2 regions of the Mycobacterium xenopi genome follow, and region 2 is predicted to be linked to the other one. Evidence: predicted binding sites of a transcription regulator. Region 2 holds the regulator's gene; the other holds the start of a gene.

Region 1 (4,418 bases), 220 kb from region 2:
CTATGACCAAAGACGCTGTGGCAGGGCGTATTCGGCGACTGTTGTCGATGGCCGATCGCAGAGCGAAGCAGGAGGGCATTCCGGACACCGAATCAGCGGTGACCCCGGACCTGTTGGAGGATGCCTGACTCAGAACGGCGGGTCGTCGGGCAAGGGTTGCAGCGGTGGCGGCTGCCAATCCGGCGGTAGTTCCTCCGGTTCTCGTGGATCGTTCACCCAGGGGCAGAACGGGCTGGTGCTGGGTTTGCCCTTGAACAAAAACAGCATGTCCCGCATGTGGTTCCGGAACTTGCGCGCTGCGATTTCGTCTTTGCGGGCTTCGGCGAGGTGGCGACGCTCTTTGTTGATAGGCCGTTGCAATCGATTGTGCCTGCGGGCACGTGCAATTCGACCAGCACGTTGCTTCGCGCGGCTGCGGCGGCTCGGTGTGGGCGTCGCACATGCCGGAGTGCGCCATTGCGGGAACAACTCAGCACCTGCCGGAGCGGTGCGATAGATTCGTCCGGTCGGCGACGTCCACACAACAGTGCCGTCAGCCAACTGAGCATCGCGCCAGCCGCCGAAGGTCTTGAGTCTATGATGTTGGCGGCAAAGGCATTTCAAATTCGACGGCACAGTTAAGCCACCGGCTTTCGGGTCACTGTGGTTGAACGGAATCGTATGGTCAATATCACAGACCATCGCCGGACGGCTGCATCCCGGAAACCGGCACGTCAAATCCCGACAGCGGATCGCGCGCTCGAGCGCAGCCGACGGTTGATAGCGCACCGCCTCTGTTGGCGTCACCCTAAAATCAGCCAGCCGAACCGACGCAGCCGCCGCGAGCTCGCGCACCTGCTCGGCATCGATGACACCGTAGCCCTCGAGGTAGCCGGGCTGGGCGCTGTCGCCGTAGACCGTTTGCTCGCTCGCCACCACATTCACGACGACTTGTGCACCACCCATATCGCGACCTTCGGTGTTCGCGGTTTTGTTGGGGCAGCCTGATTTTCCGCAGCAGCACGCCAGGCGACGTCCTTCCGTGAGCGCGGCGAGCGCGTCAGCTCGGCGCTGATCCAGCGTTCGTGGATCGGCCGGACACACCTGCTTGGCAAGTTGCGACAACCGCCGGTCGAAAGCTGCGGCGGCGGCAGCGGCAACGGTGCCATGCACTTCGGCCATCCCGTTGTCCTGCGCCGTTACGCTGATATGGCGGTCTTGCTCGGCGGCAACCCGGCGCTCACGAGCTGCGTCCGGGTCCATGACACGCACCGCGGCGTCGACGGCGTTGACGATTCGTTGCTTCGACCAGCCGTGCCACTTGACGATTCGCGCGGACAACGACTCGTCGAGCTTGGCAATCAAATCGCCGTCGGTGACCAGATCCGTCCGGCTGATGATCAACCGCACCGTGCGCCAGTCGGTTCTTCCTTCGGCTAGCAGAGCTGCAATCTTAGGTAACCGGACATCGAGTGCTTGGGCGTACGACACCATGTAACTCGCAGCCGTGGGCGAAAGGTTCATCGCGGCCGCGATCTCAGCAGTGGCCTGGTCGAACCCGTCGATCGCCGCATAGCCGCGCTCGGCGTTCACGTTCTGGGCCGCAGCGAGCCGGTGGCACAGCAGGGCCGCGACCGCCGCGAGCCGCCGCGCCACCAGCATCGACTCCAACCGGTGTGAGGACCCGATCGCCTCCACCAGATCCCCCGGATCCAGCGCGGACATCGCGGCAGGCTCGGCGACACCGGTGGCCCGCAACGGATCGGTTGTATCGAACATGCTTTCGAGTATAGTGCGGCCGGCCGACGCCAGTGGCGGGTCAGCCTGTCCCTGGCAGGACTTATCCACAGAGCTGCATTCATCCACAGGCCTGGTCCGGTTGCTGCCCGACGCGGCCGAATCAGCGCGGATTCGCCATATCCGCCAAGTGATTTCGCGATAGACTCTCGCTTTCCGCGAGAACGAGGACGCCATGGGATTGATCTCACCGGAGCTTCCGGACGTCGATCACGACGCCTGGCCCGCCCTGCCGCGGCCGACAAGGCTGCAGATCGTGACCCGCCACTGGGTGGAACACGGCTTCGGCACCCCGTACGCGGTCTACCTGCTGTACCTAATCAAGATCGCGCTGTACGTCACGGTGGCCGCGACGGTCATCGCGATCACTCCCGGCCTTGACGGGTTGGGTCACATCGCCCAGTGGTGGACCCAGCCGATCGTGTACCAGAAATTCGTGATCTTCACCCTGCTCTTCGAGGTGCTGGGGCTGGGCTGCGGATCCGGCCCACTCACCGGTCGGTTCTGGCCGCCGATCGGCGGATTCCTGTATTGGTTGCGGCCCAACACCATTCGGCTGCCACCCTGGCCGGGCAAGATTCCGCTTACGGCTGGCGACAGCCGCACGCTTGTCGACGTTGCCCTTTATGCCGTCGTGCTGGTTTCCGGAGTCTGGGCACTTTTGTCGCCAGGGCACGGTGGTCCCGTCACTAGTGCCGGTGACGTCGGGCTGATCGACCCGGTCTTGGTGGTGCCGCTTATCGCGGCGTTGGCCCTACTGGGGTTGCGCGACAAGACCATCTTCCTGGCCGCCCGCGCCGAGCACTACTGGCTGAAATTGTTCGTGTTCTTCTTCCCGTTCACAGACCAGATCGCGGCTTTCAAGATCATCATGCTGGCGCTGTGGTGGGGAGCTGCCACCTCCAAGCTCAACCACCATTTCCCGTACGTGGTGGCGGTCATGATGAGCAACAACGCATTGCTGCGCAGCAAGGCATTCGGGTGGTTCAAGCGCAGGCTTTACCGCGACCCCGTCAACGACCTGCGCCCCTCCCGGGTGCCAGCGCTTCTGGCGCACGTCGGCGGCACCACCGCGGAATTCATTGTGCCGGGGCTTCTGGTGTTCGTCGCCGACGGGCAGCCGTGGCGGTGGATACTGATCGGCTTCATGGTGATCTTCCACCTCAACATCATTTCCAACCTCCCCATGGGGGTTCCGTTGGAGTGGAACGTGTTTTTCATCTTCTCGCTCTTCTACCTGTTCGGCCATTACAGCGCCATCGACGCCACCGATCTGCAGGCACCGCTGTTGCTGGCCATCTTGATCGTCGCCCTCGCCGTCGTTCCTGTTGTGGGAAATCTGCTCCCCGAACGGGTTTCGTTTCTCCCTGCAATGCGGTACTACGCCGGGAACTGGGCCACCAGCATCTGGTGCTTCCGCACGGGCGCCGAGGAGAAGTTGGAAGCGAGCATCGTGAAAAGTTCACCACTGGTCGCCAAGCAGCTGGCAAAACTCTACGGCGCCAAGACCGCCGAGATCATGGCCGACAAAGTGGCGGCGTTTCGTGCCATGCACGCGCACGGTCGTGCGCTCAATGGACTGCTGCCGCGCGCAATCCCCAACGAGGCCGAATACACAGTGCGCGAGGGTGAAGTCGTCGCGGGGCCACTCATCGGGTGGAACTTCGGTGAAGGCCACCTGCACAACGAGCAACTGCTCGAGGCGGTGCAGCGGCGTTGTCAGTTCCAGGAGGGCGACGTCCGGGTGGTCATCCTGGAAGGCCAGCCGATCCAGACACAGAAGCAGTGGTATCGCATCGTGGATGCGAAGGGCGGTCCCATCGAAGAAGGCTATGTCAGGGTCGAGGACATGCTGAGCCGTCAGCCGTGGCCCGAACCCGGTGACAAGTTTCCTGTGTACCCCACGACGCAGCACACCGACACCGCCCCGCGATGACGACCGGGGTCGTCGTCGGGGCCGGACCCAACGGTCTGGCCGCAGCAATCCAGTTGGCCCGCAACGGCGTTGACGTACAGGTGCTGGAGGCGCGCGACACCATCGGCGGGGGAGCGCGCTCGAGCGAGCTCACAGTGCCAGGTGTAATCCACGACCACTGCTCGGCGTTTCACCCGATGGCGGTGGGTTCACCGTTCTGGAGGCAGGTCGACCTGGAACGCCACGGACTGGTCTGGCTCTGGCCGGAGATCGACTGCGCGCACCCACTCGACGACGGCACTGCCGGGGCGTTGTACCGGTCGCTGGATCAGACCGTCGCGGGCCTGGGCTCCGACGGGAAGAGGTGGCGACGCGCGCTGGGTGACCTGGCCGACGGCTTCGACGAGCTCGCACAGGACCTGTTGCGACCGATTGTGGGTATTCCGCGCCACCCGCTTCGGCTGGCCGGTTTCGGTCCACGCGCCGTGTTGCCGGCCACGTTGATGGCCCGGTGGTTCCGCACCGAAAAAGCCCGCGCACTGTTCGGTGGCGCGGCCGCCCACGTATACACCCGGCTCGACCGGCCACTGACCGCGTCACTCGGATTGATGATTCTGGCCAGCGGCCACCGTTACGGCTGGCCCGTCGCACAGGGCGGATCGGGGTCCATCACCGCGGCCGCGGCCACCGTGCTGGGCGAGCACGGCGGCGTCATCACCACCGACGT
Region 2 (4,418 bases):
TTCACCACGGTTCCACCGGAGTTGGCGCAGCAACTGACCGGCCTTCAGGTGCCCATCGATGCCACGGCGGCGATCAACACAGCGTGGCGCGCAGCCGGTGGAGCGACAGGTCCACTGGGCGCCAAGCAAGGCGGACAATACCCGGTGGGCGACAACGGAGTAGCCCAGAACTTCGTCGGCGGGAAGGTCTTTTTCAGCCCGGCCACCGGGGCCAACGCCGTAGAAGGCGACCTGTTGGCGAAATACGAGTCACTCGGCGGGCCAGTCGGCAGCGACCTGGGCTTCCCGACGGCAAACGAAACCGACGGCGGCATCAAGCCGGCCAGTCGCATCAGCACTTTTTCCGCCGCGGACAAGCCGGTGATTTTCTGGACACCGGCCCACGGTGCCTTCGTCGTGCGCGGCGCGATGAAAGCCGCGTGGGACAAGCTCGGCGGCGCGAAAGGCAAGCTCGGCGCGCCGGTTGGCGATCAGACGGTGAACGGTGACGTGGTCTCGCAGAAATTCACCGGCGGCACCATCTCCTGGAACCGCGCCACGAACACCTATGCCGCCGAGCCGCCGAGCCTGGCGTCGTCGCTGTCAGGTCTGCAGGCGCCGGGCCAAACCCAGCCGAGCCGACCCGTCATGCCCGCTGGCGGAAAAACGACCTGGCGCTGGTGGTGGCTAGCGGTAGTGGTCCCGGCGTTGCTCGTGGCGGGTCTGCTGGTGTCGGCGACGCTGTGGGCGCGTCGGCGCAGGGTCGCCGCTCGACGCGCCATTAGCCGGGAAACCGCCCGCGATGTTGAACCCCCGCGCCCCGCATCCGTGCCGACCACCGACGACCAGTGGGCGATTGAGCCCGGGCGTGACCTCGGCTTGTCACCGTTCGCCCCGGGGTACCCGCAGATGCCGGGTCATCCCCAGCCGGTGGCCGCACCGGATCAGCCGGCGCCCAGCACGGATCGGATGCCCAGTGCGCGATACGCAGCGCCACGAGCGGCCGGCACCGAGCCTGCGGGCGGGGCACCCGCGCGCTTCGAGGACGAAATCGGTGTGGACGACCCCGACGCGGTCGACACCGCCCCCACCCGCATTCCGTCGGAGGCCCAGGTGCGCACGACGGGACGGCATGCGGCCGTCGAAACCGACGACGCCGACGCGCGGACTGCGGCCAAGCCCACGATCCATCTTCCGCTGGAGGATCCGCGTGAGGCGCCGGAGGGGTATCCCGTCAAGGGCAATGCCAGCTTCGGCCTTTACTACACGCCCGACAGCAAACTCTACGACGACGCCTTCGCCGAACTCTGGTTCGCCAGCGAAGAAGTCGCCCGTGCCAACGGCTTCATCAAGGCCCGCTAGGCGGGGCCTGGACTATGTCAGATCTTGCGGATGACGGTGACGACCTTGCCCAGGATCGCGGCGTCGTTGCCGGGGATCGGGTCGAATGCCGGATTGTGCGGCATCAGCCAGACTTGACCGCCGGTGCGTTTGAACGTCTTGACGGTGGCTTCGCCGTCGATCATCGCTGCGACGATGTCGCCGTTGTCGGCCACGTTTTGCTGGCGCACCACCACCCAGTCGCCGTCGCAGATCGCGGCGTCGACCATCGAGTCGCCGACGACCCGCAGCAAGAACAACGCACCCTCACCGACCAGCTCACGCGGCAGCGGAAACACGTCTTCGACGGCTTCCTCGGCCAGAATCGGCCCACCCGCCGCGATGCGGCCCAGCACGGGGACGAATGTCGGTTCGGGCAAGGCGTCCGAGCCGGAAACGTCGGTGAGAACAGGCGCTGCGGAGTCGTCGGCTCCGCGGACGTCGACCGCCCGCGGGCGATTCGGGTCGCGTCGCAGATAGCCTTTGCGCTCAAGCGTGCGCAGCTGGTGAGCCACCGACGAAGTCGACGTAAGCCCTACCGCGTCACCGATCTCGCGGATGCTCGGCGGATATCCACGGCTGGTGACCGAGGCGCGGATGACTTCCAGGATGGTGCGCTGCCGCTCGGTCAGCGCTGAATCCGCAGCTCGCGCGCGGCGGCCGATGCCGGTGGGGGTGTCGGTGCTATCGCTCATAGCCCCTTAATGTAGCCCGATATCGACCGATCCTCAAACATTTGTTCGACACGTGTCGCGTCGTGTTGCCTTGCCGGTCGGAGCACCCGCGATATGGCTCGGGAAGTTGTCGGTGCCATCGCTTACAGTTCAATGGCTTCGCAACGATTCGATCACGCGTTCGGAGATTTGCATCAAATCGAACGCACGAGCGAATACAGTCGAACATGCGATCGACCATGACAGGACGGGAGGACCCCATGACGCTCATCCAGGCAACGCGGCCGACCATCGGGCATTCGGGCAGGCCAACGCGGGCGGGCTGCCCGGACGCGGGGCGACGACCTGGACCGCCCCGCCCGCGGGTTGCTCCGCCGCGTTACCGCGGAACCGGGATGTGGATGTCCACGGCGCCACATCACCGGCGTCCGATCGGGCCCGCCACGACGGTGGGCCTTGCCTTGCTGGCCGCATTGATCACCCTGTGGTTGGGGGTGATCGCCCACTTCGGCGAGACGGTCGATGGTGCCAAGCCTGGGCCGCTGCCGGCTCGGCTCGCGGTGGTGCGCGTCGATGCCGGCGAGACGCTGCCGCACCTAGCCGCCCGCGTGGCGCCCGACGCTCCGGTCGGCCAGGTCGTCCAGCGCATCCGGGAGCTGAACGACCTGCGGTCGGCGACGCTGACCGCGGGCCAAACGCTGATCGCCCCGGTCGGCTGACGCGCCGCGATGCAGCGCGAAACCAGCGCGGGCCCAACGGGCGTCGGTGGTGGTGGCGGTGAAAATCTGCCGCGCACGGCGGTCGTGGCCCTGGCGCGGAGCTCGCAGGTAATCTCGAAGTGGTTTGAGATCTGCCGGCAGGACGAAGGAGCGGTCATGCACTGTCCGTTCTGCCGCCATCCTGATTCCCGGGTCGTCGACTCCCGAGAGACCGACGAAGGCCAGGCGATTCGGCGCCGCAGGTCGTGCCCGGAATGTGGGCGGCGCTTCACCACCGTGGAGACAGCGGTGCTGGCTGTCGTCAAGCGCAGCGGCGTCACCGAACCGTTCAGCCGGGAAAAGGTGATCAGCGGCGTGCGCCGGGCATGTCAGGGCCGCCAGGTCGACGACGATGCACTGAATCTGCTCGCCCAGCAAGTCGAAGACACCGTGCGCGCAAAGGGGTCGCCGGAAGTCCCCAGTCACGAAGTCGGCTTGGCGATCCTCGGTCCGCTGCGTGAACTCGACGAGGTGGCCTATTTGCGGTTCGCATCGGTGTACCGGTCGTTTACCTCGGCCGACGACTTCGAGCGGGAGATCGAGGCGCTGCGGGCACACCGCAAGGTGTCCGCGCCGAACTGAGCGGCCGTGGACCGGGCCCCCAACACCTCATCGTTAGGCTTGCGGCATGCCTGCTGAGCTACACCCCGACCTCGAAGCATTAGCGCCGCTGCTGGGCACCTGGGCGGGTCGTGGCTCGGGCAAGTATCCGACGATCGAACCGTTCGAATATCTCGAAGAGGTGGTGTTCTCTCACGTCGGCAAGCCTTTTCTGAGCTACGGACAAAAAACCAAGGCGCTCGCCGACGGCGCGCCGCTGCACGCCGAAACCGGGTACCTTCGCGTGCCGCAGCCGGGCCGGGTGGAGCTGGTCTTGGCCCATCCCAGTGGGATCACCGAAATCGAGGTGGGCACCTACTCGACGACCGGTGATGTCATCGACATCGAGATGGCCTCGTCGGCGATCGGGCTCACGCCGACTGCCAAAGAAGTCACCGCACTGGGCCGGCATTTCCGCGTCGAGGGCGACGAGCTGCGGTATTCGGTGCGGATGGGTGCGGTCGGGCAGCCGCTGCAGGACCACCTGACCGCGGTGTTGCGCCGCACGGGATGACCGGGCTTGGGTGGTGTTCACACGACGTGCATTACACCGTCGCTGACGACGCGGCCGGCGATTCGAACCCAACCTTCGGGGTTCCAGGTGGTCTGGATGACCGAGCCTTTGCCCTGGGTGATGGTGAGGTCGCGGCTGAGGTAGTCGGTGATCCGCACAGCCGCCGCTCCGGTCGCTTCGTCTTCGGGCACACCGACATTGCCGGCGAACATCCGCGCACGCACCAGTCCGGCAGACTGGTCGGTCCAGGTCCACAGGTAGTGCTGGACGTCGTCGGGGTAGTCCGCAGGGCTGGCGGCGAAAAGCTCCTCGAGCGAATTTAGGTCGTGGATGGCGAATTCGGGCGCCCATTCCGAGCGTGCGCTGACCGCGGTGAGTTCACCGACGTAGCTGACCTGCACGATGCCGGCCGGTACCTGCAGGGTGCGAATCGGCATGCCCTGCTCGCGAAGCCACCACGAAGCGCCAACAGTCGGGTGGCCGGCGAACGGAAGCTCGGTCAGGGGCGTGTAG

The links. The regulator LexA, encoded in region 2, represses DNA repair genes until DNA is damaged. The targets are predictions, from matches to a motif close to CGAACANNTGTTCG.
Region 1: MYXE_RS13895 (HNH endonuclease signature motif containing protein) is a predicted target of LexA. The motif match lies at 1,752-1,765, and genes of this name have one in related genera.

What each region holds. Positions count from the first base shown of each region.
Region 1 is NZ_AP022314.1:2,987,294-2,991,711, reverse strand. It holds gene whiA (DNA-binding protein WhiA) at 1-128, shown strand, start outside; gene MYXE_RS13895 (HNH endonuclease signature motif containing protein) at 130-1,704, opposite strand; gene MYXE_RS13890 (DUF3556 domain-containing protein) at 1,952-3,712, shown strand; gene MYXE_RS13885 (phytoene desaturase family protein) at 3,709-4,418, shown strand, end outside.
Region 2 is NZ_AP022314.1:3,207,035-3,211,452, reverse strand. It holds gene MYXE_RS15110 (LGFP repeat-containing protein) at 1-1,341, shown strand, start outside; gene lexA (transcriptional repressor LexA) at 1,359-2,054, opposite strand; gene MYXE_RS15100 (LysM peptidoglycan-binding domain-containing protein) at 2,294-2,752, shown strand; gene nrdR (transcriptional regulator NrdR) at 2,909-3,373, shown strand; gene MYXE_RS15090 (peroxynitrite isomerase) at 3,420-3,905, shown strand; gene MYXE_RS15085 (PhzF family phenazine biosynthesis protein) at 3,923-4,418, opposite strand, start outside.